One region of the Plantactinospora sp. KLBMP9567 genome, then DNA from elsewhere that is predicted to be linked to it. Evidence: riboswitches for the same ligand, from Rfam matches in the RefSeq annotation. Region 1 holds a riboswitch; each other region holds the start of a gene.

Region 1 (3,286 bases):
CGGTCGGGTACGCGTTCGTTCCGTTCGTCCGACCGCACCTGCGTTGGGTGCTGGGACTGCTCGCGGTCGCCACCCCGCTGGCCGCACTGATGGCCAAGCTCTCCGGTGACCGGTTCCTCGCCCGGCTGGAGTCCCGTAACCGGGTCAGTCCGGAGTACGTGCCGCGACTGGCGGAGCACCAGGATCTCGGCACCAACACCCTGTACGCGACGATCGCGCTCGGGGTGCTGACCCTGGCGCTGGTCTTCCTGGTCAAGCCCCGGGCCACCGCCGCACCGGTGACCGCCGGGACCGAGGGGAGCGCCGAGGGCGGCGCGGCCGCTGCCGCCGCCAAGGGGTCGCCGGTGCTGACCCTGGTGCTCGGGGTGCTGTCCCTGGCGGCGGCCGGGATCACCCTGTACTACGTGTTCCGCACCGGCGACACGGGCGCCCAGGCGGTGTGGCAGGGCCAGTGATTCCCGCCTGAGCACGGGCACGCACGGCCGGCGTCTGGTCGGTACTACTACCGGCGGGCGGGGCGGGTCAGGACGAGTAGCCCCGGGTGGCCGCCCAGTTCGCCAGGTCGATGGTGGTCATCCAGTAGTTGCTGTCCTCGCCCGGGATGGCCGGGTCGGCGATCTTCACCGTACGGCCGTCGTCGCGGTAGCCGACCACGGTCAGGTAGTGCCCGCCGGGGTAGCTGTGCCAGCCGCCGTCGAGGTCGGTCGCCGAGCCGGCGATGTTGACCACCACGGCGTACCCGCTGGTGACGGCGTGCACGACGTCGGCCTGGAGCCGGTCCATCTGGGCCGGGGTGGCCGCGCCGCCGGGGATGGCGGTGGTACGGTAGAAGTCGGTTCCGGTGATCTTGTTGAGCACCCGGGTGGTGTCCTCGGCCGAGTTGGTGCCGCTCATCGTGGTGCCGAGGTCGGCGGCGACGGCGTCCTGGCTCGGCTGCTTGTCCCGGACGGTCAGCGCGATCCGGGTGGCGGCCGGGCCGCAGTACCAGCCGTTGATCTGGGCCTGGAACTCGTAGTCCAGCAGCTTCGACTCCGGCGGCGCCGGGGGCTTACTCGGGGTGCTGGCGGGGGCCGCCTTCGCCGCCTTGGTGGTCGGCGCGGTGGTCGTCGACTGCGACGGGGTCGCCGGGGCGGTCGTTTCCGGCGCGGTGGTCTCCGGTGCGGTGACGATGGCCGCTCCGGCCTGTCCCGCCGGGGCGCCGAGTTCGGCGACGGCGACGGTCGAGGTCTCCGGGGCCTCCGCCGAGCCGGTCGAGGCCAGGACGACCCCGCTGGACGCGGCAGCGGCGAGCACCGCGGCCGAGGCGAGCGCGAGCCGGTTACGCCGGCCCGACATGGCGGTCCGGAACCGCCCGTTAATTGCGTGCTTCAACGTTATCCTCCACGGGAAATGCGCGTCACCGCCACCGGGGGGCAAGGAATGACGCGGCGTTTCGGTCGCTGCCGGAATGTGACGTGAAATCGCACGGAATCGCACGGACGAAATCGCCCGGGAGAGGCCCGCCGACGCATTCGGCGGAACGGGCCGACGGTACGGACGGACCGACGGTGCGCCAGCCGGTGGGAGCGCCGCTATCGGCGTACCGGCGGAATCAGCGCTACCACGATCCGTCGCGACCGGCCGGCGGCCTCACCGGGACCGCGACCAGTTGGCCGGCGGACCCGGCAGTGCCCGCGCGTCGACGACTTCCGCGTCACAGACCGCTATCGGGCCAGGTTCAGGTGCCGGCCTGGGGTCGGCCGGTCCGGTCAGGGCGGTCCGGGACGGTCGCGGCGACCGGGAGTGGAGCCGCAACGCAGCGAGGGAACTGGGGGGACGGGCCAGGGCCCGGGTGGTGCGGCACGAACAGCTACTCCTTCCGACACCGCCTACCGGGTTAGCTGACGGATTCGGGCGGGAAGGCCGCCCTACCACGGGCCAGCGGCTCGCGGATTCACCCCAGATAACTGTGGGTCCCCGGCTCGTTACAGAACGACTCGGCGGGTCTGCTCCGGTGTCACCCAGATGGCGACCAAGGGGCCGGACCAGACCCGCCGACATTACTGGCCGCCTTCCGCCGTTGCCAACCCCACTGAACAGCGAAAACAGGGCTTGACAGCGCGATCGGGACGACCGGCGACCGGGCTTGGGGCGGCGGGCGGCCGCGCAGATAAACCGGCATGATCATGTACGCGTACGGTATGACGGAAATGACCGGCTTGGCGCGGTGGTCCGAGCATGGGACGAGGACTCCAGGAGGCTCCTTCCGATGACAACCGTGCACGAAGCGACCTACGACCTGCTCCGCTCCCTCGGCCTCACCACCCTGTTCGGCAACCCGGGCTCCACCGAGGAGCCATTCCTGAAGAACTTTCCGGCCGACTTCGCCTACGTTCTGGCTCTCCAGGAGGCCTCCGCGGTCGCGATGGCGGACGGCTACGCGCAGGCAACCGGCCGGCCGGTGCACGTCAACCTGCACACCGCACCCGGCACCGGAAACGGAATGGGCAGCCTCGTCACCGCCTGGCACAACAAGACACCCATGATCGTTACCGCCGGCCAGCAGACCCGGACGATGAATTTGTCCGAGCCGATGCTGACGAACGTGCGCCCGACCCAACTGCCCGAGCCGTACGTCAAATGGAGCCACGAACCACTGCGCGCGCAGGACATTCCCGAGGCATTCATGCGGGCGCTCGCCACCGCCGTACAGCCGCCGGCCGGGCCGGTGTACCTCTCCCTGCCGCTGGACGACTGGGACGAGCCGGCCAGCGGCACCGCGCAGGTACGCCGGATCAGCACCCGGGTCGCACCCGATCCGACGGAACTGGACCGGTTCGCCGAGATCCTGGCGGCGAGCCGGAACCCCGTGCTGGTGATCGGATCCGCGGTCGACCGCAGCGGCGGCTGGGCCGAGGCGGTCGCCCTGGCCGAGCGGAGCCGGGCACCGGTCTGGCAGCCGCCGTTCGCGGACCGGGTCGGCTTCCCCCAGGACCATCCCCAGTTCCAGGGACTGCTGCCACCGGCGATCGGGCCGCTGGCCGAGAAACTGGTCGGACACGACACCGTACTGGTGGTCGGTGCCCCGGTGTTCCGTTACTACCCGTACGTCCCCGGCCGGCGGGGCTATCTGCCGGACGGCACCCGGCTGCTGCACGTCACCGACGACCCGGCCGAGGCGGCCCGGGCACCGGTCGGCGACAGCCTGGTCGGCGACGTCAGGCTGGCCTGCGCCGGGCTGGCCGAGCGGCTGCCATCGACCGACCGGCCGATGCCACCGCCCCGGGCCGGCGCGCCGGACGGGGCC
Region 2 (3,286 bases), on a different contig from region 1:
CGCGCTCGCGCTTGAGCCGTTCGAGCCCGCGCTGGTGCAGCCGTCGAGCATCGACGTACGCCTGGACCGGCTCTTCCGGGTCTTCAACAACCACCTCTACACGCACATCGACCCGGCGGTGCAGCAGGACGACCTGACCTCGCTGGTCGACGTGCCGGACGGCGAGCCGTTCGTGCTGCACCCGGGTGAGTTCGTGCTCGCCTCCACGCTGGAGGTGATCTCCCTCGGCGACCAGCTGGCGGGAAGACTCGAAGGAAAATCGAGTCTGGGCCGGCTCGGCCTGCTCACCCACTCGACCGCGGGCTTCATCGACCCCGGCTTCTCCGGGCACGTCACGCTGGAGCTGTCGAACGTGGCCAACCTGCCGATCCGGCTCTGGCCCGGGATGAAGATCGGCCAGCTCTGCATCTTCCGGCTCTCGTCGCCGTCCGCCCACCCGTACGGGTCGGCCGTCTACGGCTCGCGTTACCAGGGGCAGCGCGGCCCTACCCCGAGCCGCTCCTGGCAGAACTGGCGCACCTGGCCCACCCGCTGAGGCTGTTGGCGACAGAAGCAGCACGCCTGCACCGAACGGCCCGGGCCGGGCCGGACGGGCAGCCGGGAACGCGAACAGAACCGAATGGCAGAACCCCCGCCGCACCTGCGCGACGGGGGTTCTGCCATTGACTCGGTCCGGGAGACGTCAGCCGGGTCTACCGAAGCTGTGGATCTCGCCGTCGTCCATCCGCTTCATCTTGATCGGTTCGCCGGCCCGGGAGGCGTGCACGATCCAGCCGTCGCCGACGTACATGCCGACGTGGCTGAGGTCGGCGTAGTAGAAGACCAGGTCACCGGGGCGTAGCGCGGAGCGGCTGATGCTGGCGGTCTGGCCGCGCTGGGCCCGGGCGTTGTGCGGCAGCGACACGCCGCCCTGGTTCCAGGCCGCCAGGGTCAGGCCGGAGCAGTCGTACGAGCCGGGACCTTCGGCACCCCACTTGTACGGCTTGCCGATCTGGGCACAGGCGAACTTGACCGCCTTGCCGGCCGCACCTCCAGGGTAGGTGGCCGGGCAGGGCGCGGGCCGCAGCGGGCCGGCCGAGCCGTTCCCGTACGCCTGGATCCGCAGCTTCTGCAACCGCTCGACCTCGGCGTCGATTTCCTTCTTCTTCGCCGCCAACTCTTTCTCGGTCTTGGTCAACTGGCTGACCAGCCGGTCCAGCGGAGCCTTCTGGGAGGCGTACTTGTCCTTGAGTTCGACGACCGCCTGCACCTCGCGCTGCTGCTGCCGCGCGAACTGGTCGAGCACCGAGAGCTGGCCGACCAGCGCGGTCGGCGACTTCGAGGTGAGCAGGGCGTTGACCGCCGAGGCCTTGTCACCCTTGTACGCCTGCACCGCGAAGTCGCTCACCCGGTTCATCGCGGCGTCGATCTGCGACTGGAGCGGGGCGATCTTCTTCTGCAGGGCGGCGGCCTGCTTCTTCTTCGCGGCCAGGTCCTGCCGGGTGGCGTTGTGCTTCTCGACGACCGGCTCCAGCTTGCGCCAGGCGGTGTCGATCTGCTGCTCGATCTCGGCCACCGTCGGTTCGGCGAGCGCCGGCGTCGTGCCGGTGAGCAACACCGCGGCGCTGGCCAGTGCGGTGAGCGCGATGGCGAGAATGGACCTTCGAGGGCGCGGTTTCGCGTTCCCGGCGTCGGTGGATGCCGACCGGAGGGATGGCGACCGCGACGGGGCAGGGGGAGCCACCGGGGTCCGTACTCCTTCTTCCGTAGCCCGCCTACCGGGTTAGCTGACGGGTTCGGGCGGGAAGATTGTCGCCCTACCGCGTGAGACGCGGATTCACCCCATGAAGCTCGGGTCCCCGGTTCGCTGAGTGTGACGATTCGGCGGTGTCGAGACGTCGCCGCCCGGCTAGGCGGCCTGCCGTCGGCTCGACGGTCCCCAACACTAGAGAAGGGTGTTATCCAAACGCAACCCCGTGATCTGAGTCGATTCGTTAGGTATCGGACCAGTCGCTGACGGTGGGAGCCACTGGGATTCTTCACGGTGGCGGAGCCCGCACTGGAGACGCCGAACACGCTGCGTGTCGGTGAAAGTTTTCTGCATAGCGACGAGCTTCCTCGGCAGGTATTGACGGGCACCGGTCCCGGGTGGAGGGTGATCTTCAGGCCCACCCCCGGCTCATGGAGGTTCGATGCTTCCCACCACACACCCGCTGAGCAGGAGAATCGCGATCGGAGCCGCGGTCGTCGGCGCCGCCGCGCTGCTGCCGGCCAGCCCCGCGCCAGCCACCGTCGCACTCCCCGACACCCGGCAACAGGAGTACGCCGCCGCGGCGGCCGAGTTCGGCGTACCCGAGAGCGTGCTGCTCGGCGTCTCCTATCTGGAATCCCGCTGGGACACGAATGCCGGCACGCCGAGCACCAGCGGCGGGTACGGCCCGATGCACCTGACCGACGTCGCCGGGCTGGCCGCCGAGCCGGAACACCCGGAGCACGGCGAGGACCGGCGCGGTGACCCGGCCCGGCCCGCCCGACCGGCGACCGGACCCGCCGGCCCGCACGTCGACCGGACCGGCGACACACCGCCCGGCGGGCAGACCCTGGACGCCGCCGCCGCGCTGACCGGGGTCGACGAGCACGTGCTCCGCGCCGAACCGGCAGCGAACATCCGGGGCGGGGCGGCGCTGCTGGCGTCGTACCAGCAGGCGCTGGCCGCGCCGACGGGCCGGGCCAGCGACCCGGCGACCTGGTACGGCGCGGTGGCCCGGTACGCCGGCAGCGACCGCGCGGACGCCGCGGCGGCCTTCGCCGACGAGGTGTACCGGACCCTCGCCGAGGGCGCCAGCCGGACCACGGACGACGGCCACCGGATCACCCTGCCCGGGAGGCCGGGGATCGCCCCGCAGCGCTCCTGGCTGGACCGGCTCGGCCTGCCCGGCACGCCCCGTCCGGACGGACTGGAATGCCCGCGCGACATCTCCTGCGAGTGGATCCCGGCCCCCTACCAGGCGCTCGGGGACGGCGACTACGGCAACCACGACCTCTCCGACCGGCCGGGCCGGCAGAAGATCGAGTACATCGTCATCCACGACACCGAGGGCAGCTACGACACCACCCTGCGGCTGGTGCAGGACCCCACCTACGTGAGCTGGCAGTACACGCTCCGCTCGGCGGACGGGCACATCGCGCAGCACGTAAAGGGCAAGGACGTGGCCTGGCACGCCGGCAACTGGTACGTCAACGCCAAGGCGATCGGCCTCGAACACGAGGGCTTCGCCGCCCAGGGCACCTGGTACACCGAGGCGAT
Region 3 (3,286 bases), on a different contig from region 1:
TCCGCCAGCCCCGGCATCTCCGCCCCGTGGATCCGGGCCGGGTCGGTGAAGTCGCCCCGGCGGAACCGCTCGGCCTCCGCCCGCAGGTGTTCGCGGACGAGGTCCACCTGCCGCTGCTCCACCGGCCCGTCCGCAGTGACCGTCTGAAGGCCGCCGTCGGCGGTCGGGGTGAACCGGTGGGTGGTGCGTTCGAGGTCGAACGGCATGACCTCGCGACCGCGTTCGGCGACCTCGGCCTGCCGCCGGGCGTCGGCCCGAGCGCCCTCGTCCCGCCCCCGGTCGACGACGAAGAGTACGGCGGCGGCCACGGCGAGGGCGGCCAACCCGGCGGCGCAGCCCAGCAGGAGCCGGCGGCGGCCCGGCCGGTACGACGTGGGGTCGCTGCTGGTCATCGGCTTGTCACTGGTCATCGGCAGCCTCCGCGAGCCGTCGCACGGCGGCCAGGATCGCCGGCCGTTCGTCGGGTGGAATCCGGTCGAGTAGCGCGGCGAACCGGGCCTCCCGGGCCGCGGCGAGCCGATCGGCGGCCCGGCAGCCCTGCGCGGTGAGGGTGAGCCAGACTCCCCGGCCGTCGCCGGCCGCACCCGTCCGCTCCAGCCAGCCTCGGCCGACGAGCTGGCCGACCAGCCGGCTCACCGTGCTCTTCTCCAGGCGCAACCGGCGGGCCAGCTCGACCTGGCGCAGCCCGCCCTCCCGGTGGATCTCGGCGAGGGCGTGTGCCTCGGAGACGGACATCGCCTGCCCGCACGGGGTCTGCTCCGGCCTGTGCAGCCCGAACATCCGGACGAAGTGGCTGACCGCGTCCCGCATGGCACGCGCCTCGTCGGAACTCATGGTTGCACAGTACAACCAACTTGGTGCAGCATACAACCAGTTGATCACGATCCCTTTCGACCGCTATCCGCGCCGCCCGGTCGGCCAGAAAGCCATGGACCCCCGTGGCGATGGCCGGAGATGACGGCCATCCGCCGATGATGCCAGCCGGTACGCCACCTGTCCGCACAACGCGACCGCCCCGTCGCCTGGCGGGCAGGTGACGGGGCGGTCGGAGTTGGCTCGGGCTACAGCATGGAGACGTGCACGTGGTCGGTGTGGTCGCTCGGACCGCTGTAGGAACTCCAGCCCTCGTCCGGGAACCAGATCTCCTTGTACCAGATCACGTAGAGGATGCCGAGCCGGTCCGAGTTGCGGATCAGGAACGCGGCCAGGTCGTTGCCGTACTTCATCTGGTCGTCGTTGGCGGCCCGGCTGAACCCGGAGTTGCGCAGCGACCAGTCACAGGCGCGGCCCTTCGGATGCTCGAACGGCCCACCCGGCCGGAAGCAGCCGACGAACCTCTTGAAGCCCGCCCGGCGCACCTCGTTGTACATGTGGAGTGTCCGGGCGGTGATGCAGCCGCCGGTGGTCGGGTCGTCCCGGTTGCAGGGCAGCCCCGGGAAGCCGTCCGCCATCCCCGGCCCGGGACGGGCGACCGGCGAGGTGGCCGCCACCAGGCCCTTGTCGGGACGCGAGTTGCCGCCCACCAGGGCGAGCGCCTTCTTCGCGTCCGACTGCTGCTTCTTGATGATTTTCTCTTGCGCGGCCTGCTTGGCGACCTCGTCGTCGATCGCCTTCTTGGCCGCGCCGACCTCGTCCCGCGCCTCGTTGAGCGCCCGGAGCTTGCTGTTGTTGAACAGGTTCAGCTCGTTGAGCGCCGAAGCCCGCTCCATGAACGCGCTGGACGAGGAGTCGGCAGAGTTGTTGCTCAGCAGCATCGCGATGGCGCTGAGCTTGCCGCTGCGGTAGGACTCGGCCGCGATCTCGCTCGCCTCCGGAGTGAGTGCCGCCAGCCGGGCCTCCGCCTGCTTCAACTGGTTGCCGAGCTGCTGCTGCCGCCGCTGGGACTTGGTTCGTTCGGCCTTCGCCTCGGCGAGCCGCTTGCCGGCGCTGGCGAGCACGTCTCCGAGCACCGGCGAGTCGGCCTCTTCCTGAGGGGCCGGTTTCGGCGCGGGCGCCGCCGACGCCTCCGACGGGACCACGACCAGAGCTGCGGCGGTGAGCAGTGCCAGGGCAGTCGCCAGCCTTCGGCGTAGGGGTGCCCTCACATGTATCCCTTCCGTCGGCCGCCGACCGGGTTAGCTGACGGGTTCGGGATGGAAGTGGTCCCTACCGCTCTCGCGGATTCACCCCAGGGGTGCGTGGGTCCCCGGCTCGCCGTGTGGCGATTAGGCGGCGATCAGCGCCGGACCACGCGGTATCCGGCGGCTATGAACGGCAGACAGCATACCCGGTTTCACTTCCGGAATGGCAAGACCCGTTCACGGGCAAAGGCGTTGCCGGGCAACGACTATCAGTAATCACGGCTTGTCGAACGCATCGAAGGACGTGCTTTGCCCGCCATTATCGACTAGCTGCTGTCGGCTATTTACCATGCGCGTTCCCACCCGTCCGACGTGCGGAAACGTGTCCAGGATGGTCGGTCGGTGATTCTCCGGTCACCGCCTGCGCCAGGGCGCTGTGCCGAACAGCACACCGGCCACCGTACCGGCCGAGAGGAGACCCGCCGTCACCGCGCCCCGGTGCTGGGACAGCCAGAGTTGCGGACTCCGTGTCCGGTACGGCGTGTCGAACGCGCCGTGCGCGCCCGGATCCGCCCCGGTGCCGTCGTCGACCGGGTGCCAGAGGTTGGCCGGTCGGTTCCGGTCGGCCGGCTGCTCCGTCTGCTGGCCGGAGTACCCGGTCCGGGCCAGGTACCGGTCGAGCAGCCCGGGCAGGCACCGGTTGCCCAGGATGGTGCCGACCGTCGAGGCGCCGACCCAGTACTCCCGCCGGCCCGGCCGGTCGGCCGCGTACACGATGGCCCGGGCCGCCACTTCGGGCTGGTAGATCGGTGGCACCGGTCGGGCCCGGTTGCACAGCCGGGACAGCACCCAGTCGAACTGCGGGGTGTTCAGCGCCGGCAGGTGCACCATGGTGAGCCGGACCGGGCTCCGGTCGTGCAGCAGTTCACAGCGCAGCGACTCGGTGAACCCGACGATGGCGTGCTTCGCGCCGCAGTACGCGGACTGCAGCGGAATCGACCGGTAGGCCAGTGCCGAACCGACCTGCACGATCGTGCCGGTCCCGCGCGGGCGCATCCGGTCGAGCGCGGCCCGGGTGCCGTGGACGTACCCGAGGTAGCAGACCTCGGTCACCCGCCGGAACTCCTCCGGCCCGATCTCCGTGAACGGCGCGAACACCGAGGCCATCGCGTTGTTGACCCACAGGTCGATCGACCCGAGTTCGCTGGTCGCCCGGTCCGCGGCCG
Region 4 (3,286 bases), on a different contig from region 1:
CCGACCAGGCCGACGCGCTCTCCCGCACCCTCGACGAGTTGCTGGGGATCTTCGCGGCCCTGCTCGGCATGTCGGTGCTGATCGCCGTGCTGGGCATCGGCAACACGCTCGCGCTCTCGGTCGTCGAACGCCGCCGGGAGTCGGCGACGGTCCGGGCGCTGGGCCTGTCCCGCCGGCAACTGGCGACCATGCTGCTGACCGAGGCGGCCCTGGCCGGTGCGGTCGGGGCACTGTCCGGGATCGCCCTCGGGCTCGGCCTCGGGTGGACGGCGGCGATGGGTCTGATCAGCAGCTACGGGCACGGGCTGCCGGCCGTACCGGTGGGGCAGCTGGCCCTCTGCGCGGCGCTGGCCGCCTCGGCGGCGGTGCTGGCCAGCCTGCTACCGGCTCGCCGGGCCGCCCGGGCCCCGATCGTCGCCACCCTCGGCGACGACGGGTGAGCCGGGCACGCCCGCCCGTCGTCTTCGGGTAGGGACGGGTCAGCGTCGTTCTCCGGTAGGGACGGGGCACCGATTCCGTACAGGACGGGTTTCCGGCGCCGCCCGGCCGGCAGTATCGACGGCGGGGGCGACCGGGCCGGAAGGAGGGGACGTTGGGGGTCGGGCACGACCACGGGGGGCGGTTGACCCGGGCGGCGGAACGGCACCGGGGACGGCTCTGGGCCGCCTTCGGGCTGCTCGCCGTCCTGATGGTGGTCGAGACGGTCGCCGCGCTGTTCACCGGCTCGCTCGCGCTGCTCTCCGACGCCGGGCACATGTTCACCGACGTGCTCGGGATCGGGATGGCGCTGGCCGCGATCACGGCGGCCCGGCGGGCGGCCGGCGACCCGCAGCGGACCTTCGGGCTCTACCGCCTGGAGGTACTGGCCGCGCTGGCCAACGCGGTACTGCTGTTCGGGGTGGCGCTCTATGTGCTGGTCGAGGCGGTACGCCGGTTCGACGACCCGCCCCGGGTCGCGGCCGGGCCGATGCTGCTGGTGGCCACGCTCGGCCTGCTGGCCAACGCGGCGGCGTTCGGCCTGCTCCGGGCCGGCGCGCGGGAGAGCATCAACCTGCGCGGTGCCTACCTCGAAGTGCTCGGGGACCTGCTCAACTCGGTGGGCGTGATCGTCGCCGCCGTGGTGATCATCCTGACCGGCTGGCGCTGGGCCGATCCGATCGTGGCCCTGGCGGTCGGGCTGTTCATCCTGCCCCGCACCTGGCGGCTCGGCCGGACCGCCGTACGCATCCTGGTGCAGGCCGCGCCCGAGCACCTCGACGTGGCCGCCGTACGCGCCCGGCTGGCCGGCGTACCCGGGGTCTGCGACGTACACGACCTGCACGTCTGGACCCTCACCTCCGGCATGGAGGTGGCCTCGGCGCACCTGAGGCTGGATAGCGATGCGGAGGTCGGTACCGTACTCGCCGCGGCCCGGTCGGCGTTGCGCGAGGACTTCCACATCTCGCACGCCACCCTCCAGGTCGAGCCCAACACCGCCCCCGGAGGCTGCGGGCCCACCGACTGGTGACCGTTCGCGACGCTGCGTCACGGCGTGGCCGGCCGGAAACTGTCGGAATTCCGCCTCAGGAGAGGTCGAGGCTCACCGATAGTTAGCGGCATCTTAAGTTTCGATCCGGCACTTGAGGTTTTTGTCCGGATACATCCTTGCGAAGTAGGAGAATCGTGAATCTAACTCCGGCAACGCCACGTATCCCCGGGCGGCAACTGCCGGTAGGCTCGGCTCCGGTCTCCGCCGGGCGGCGCCCTCCGGCGCCTGCGGAGACCGTCGCCTAATCGCATGCGCGAGCCGGGGAACCACGTACCAGGGGTGCATCCGCGCCAGCGGTAGGGATCTTCCGTCCCGAACCCGTCAGCTAACCCGGTCGGCGGCTGACGGAAGGACATTGTCATATGCCGTTCCTGGCACCCACCCGACAGGCTCCGGCACCCGCGCGGAGAGCCACGAGACTGCCCCGGAAGGCCGCGACGACCGTGGCCGTCGCCCTGGGCATGGTCCTCGCGGCACTCGGCGGCGCACCCGCCGCCGCGGCACCGGAGTACGCGACCCCCGGGACGCTGGCCGCAGCACCCGGCGGGGACGACATCGACGGAGGCACCGACAGCCTGCGCGAGCAGCTTCAGGCCGCCAGCAAGGGCTACCTGACCGCCAAGAACAGGTTGGCCAACTCCGTCAAGCGGCAGACGGAACTGAACCAGCAGCTCGCCGCGCTGCGCACCGAGGTGGCGAGCCGGAGCGAACGGGTCGCCGAGATGGCCGACATGGCGTACCGGACCGGTCGGCTCGGGCAGGTCTCCGCCCTGCTCAACAGCGGTTCTCCGACCAGCCTGGTGGACCGGGCCGCCGCACTCGACACCATCTCGGCGAACGAGAGCCGGGAGCTGCGCGGGCTGCGGGAGAGCCTGGACAAGGAGACCCAGGCCAAGGCGGCGCTCGACAAGGAGGTCGGCGAGCAGCGCAAGCAGGTCGAGGTGATGGAGACCCGCAAGAAGCAGGCCGAACGGGCGCTGGCGGCGGCGAACAACAGCGGCGGCGCCGGCTCGGGGATCAGCGGCAGCGGCGGCGGGTCGGCGCGACCGGCACCCCGCAACGCCGACGGCTCCTTCCCGGACGAGTCGTGCAGTCTCGACGACCCGACCACCAGCGGCTGCATCACCGCGCGCACCCTGCACGCGCTGAAGCAGGCCCAGGCGGCCGGCTTCACCCGGTTCGTCTCCTGCTTCCGCAGCGGCGGCAGCGGCGAGCATCCGAAGGGGCAGGCCTGCGACTTCGCCGCCCAGAAGAACGGGTTCGGCGGGGTGGCGACCGGCGGCGACCGGACGTACGGCAACAACCTGGCGGCGTACTTCGTGCGAAACGCCGATCGACTTGGCGTGCTGTACGTGATCTGGTTCAAGCAGATCTGGCTGCCGAGCAGCGGTTGGAAGACGTACAACGGGGGCAACGGTGACCCGTCCAGCGACCACACCAACCACGTGCACCTGTCGATGAACTGATCGACCGCACCTGACGCACCGATCGCGAACCGCCGGCACCGCCCGCCACCCCTGGGCAGTGCCGGCGGTTCTCGTTCCGCACCCGGCCGTACCCCGAACCGGGTGCGCCGGTCAGCAGCCGATCCGGGCCGAGCCCAGCGCCACGTCGTCGAACCAGAGCGTGTTCGCGCCCTCGCCGTAGCTCTCCCAGCCCAGCCGCAGGTCGGTGAGGCTCGGCCGCCAGTTGGCCCGGTTGTACCACTGTCCGTCGACGTCGTGCGTGGGCGTACCGTCGGCGGTCAGCCCGGTCACC

The links. Region 1 has a riboswitch for cyclic di-AMP ahead of R6Y94_RS36770 (C39 family peptidase). Riboswitches for the same ligand answer to the same signal wherever they lie in the genome.
Region 2: another riboswitch for cyclic di-AMP. It lies ahead of R6Y94_RS25975 (C40 family peptidase); the one in region 1 lies ahead of R6Y94_RS36770 (C39 family peptidase).
Region 3: another riboswitch for cyclic di-AMP. It lies ahead of R6Y94_RS07260 (hypothetical protein); the one in region 1 lies ahead of R6Y94_RS36770 (C39 family peptidase).
Region 4: another riboswitch for cyclic di-AMP. It lies ahead of R6Y94_RS02975 (hypothetical protein); the one in region 1 lies ahead of R6Y94_RS36770 (C39 family peptidase).

What each region holds. Positions count from the first base shown of each region.
Region 1 is NZ_JAWQRR010000050.1:1,077-4,362, reverse strand. Features, by position in the region: gene R6Y94_RS36775 (DUF2231 domain-containing protein) at 1-455, shown strand, start outside; gene R6Y94_RS36770 (C39 family peptidase) at 523-1,371, opposite strand; cyclic di-AMP (ydaO/yuaA leader) riboswitch at 1,851-1,992, opposite strand; gene mdlC (benzoylformate decarboxylase) at 2,249-3,286, shown strand, end outside.
Region 2 is NZ_JAWQRR010000034.1:164,563-167,848, forward strand. Features, by position in the region: gene dcd (dCTP deaminase) at 1-535, shown strand, start outside; gene R6Y94_RS25975 (C40 family peptidase) at 683-1,723, opposite strand; cyclic di-AMP (ydaO/yuaA leader) riboswitch at 1,736-1,876, opposite strand; gene R6Y94_RS25980 (peptidoglycan recognition family protein) at 2,172-3,286, shown strand, end outside.
Region 3 is NZ_JAWQRR010000009.1:306,666-309,951, reverse strand. Features, by position in the region: gene R6Y94_RS07270 (hypothetical protein) at 1-410, opposite strand, end outside; gene R6Y94_RS07265 (MarR family winged helix-turn-helix transcriptional regulator) at 400-834, opposite strand; gene R6Y94_RS07260 (hypothetical protein) at 1,062-2,084, opposite strand; cyclic di-AMP (ydaO/yuaA leader) riboswitch at 2,088-2,221, opposite strand; gene R6Y94_RS07255 (SDR family oxidoreductase) at 2,475-3,286, opposite strand, start outside.
Region 4 is NZ_JAWQRR010000006.1:37,483-40,768, reverse strand. Features, by position in the region: gene R6Y94_RS02985 (ABC transporter permease) at 1-440, shown strand, start outside; gene R6Y94_RS02980 (cation diffusion facilitator family transporter) at 593-1,507, shown strand; cyclic di-AMP (ydaO/yuaA leader) riboswitch at 1,757-1,884, shown strand; gene R6Y94_RS02975 (hypothetical protein) at 1,891-2,994, shown strand; gene R6Y94_RS02970 (cellulose-binding domain-containing protein) at 3,106-3,286, opposite strand, start outside.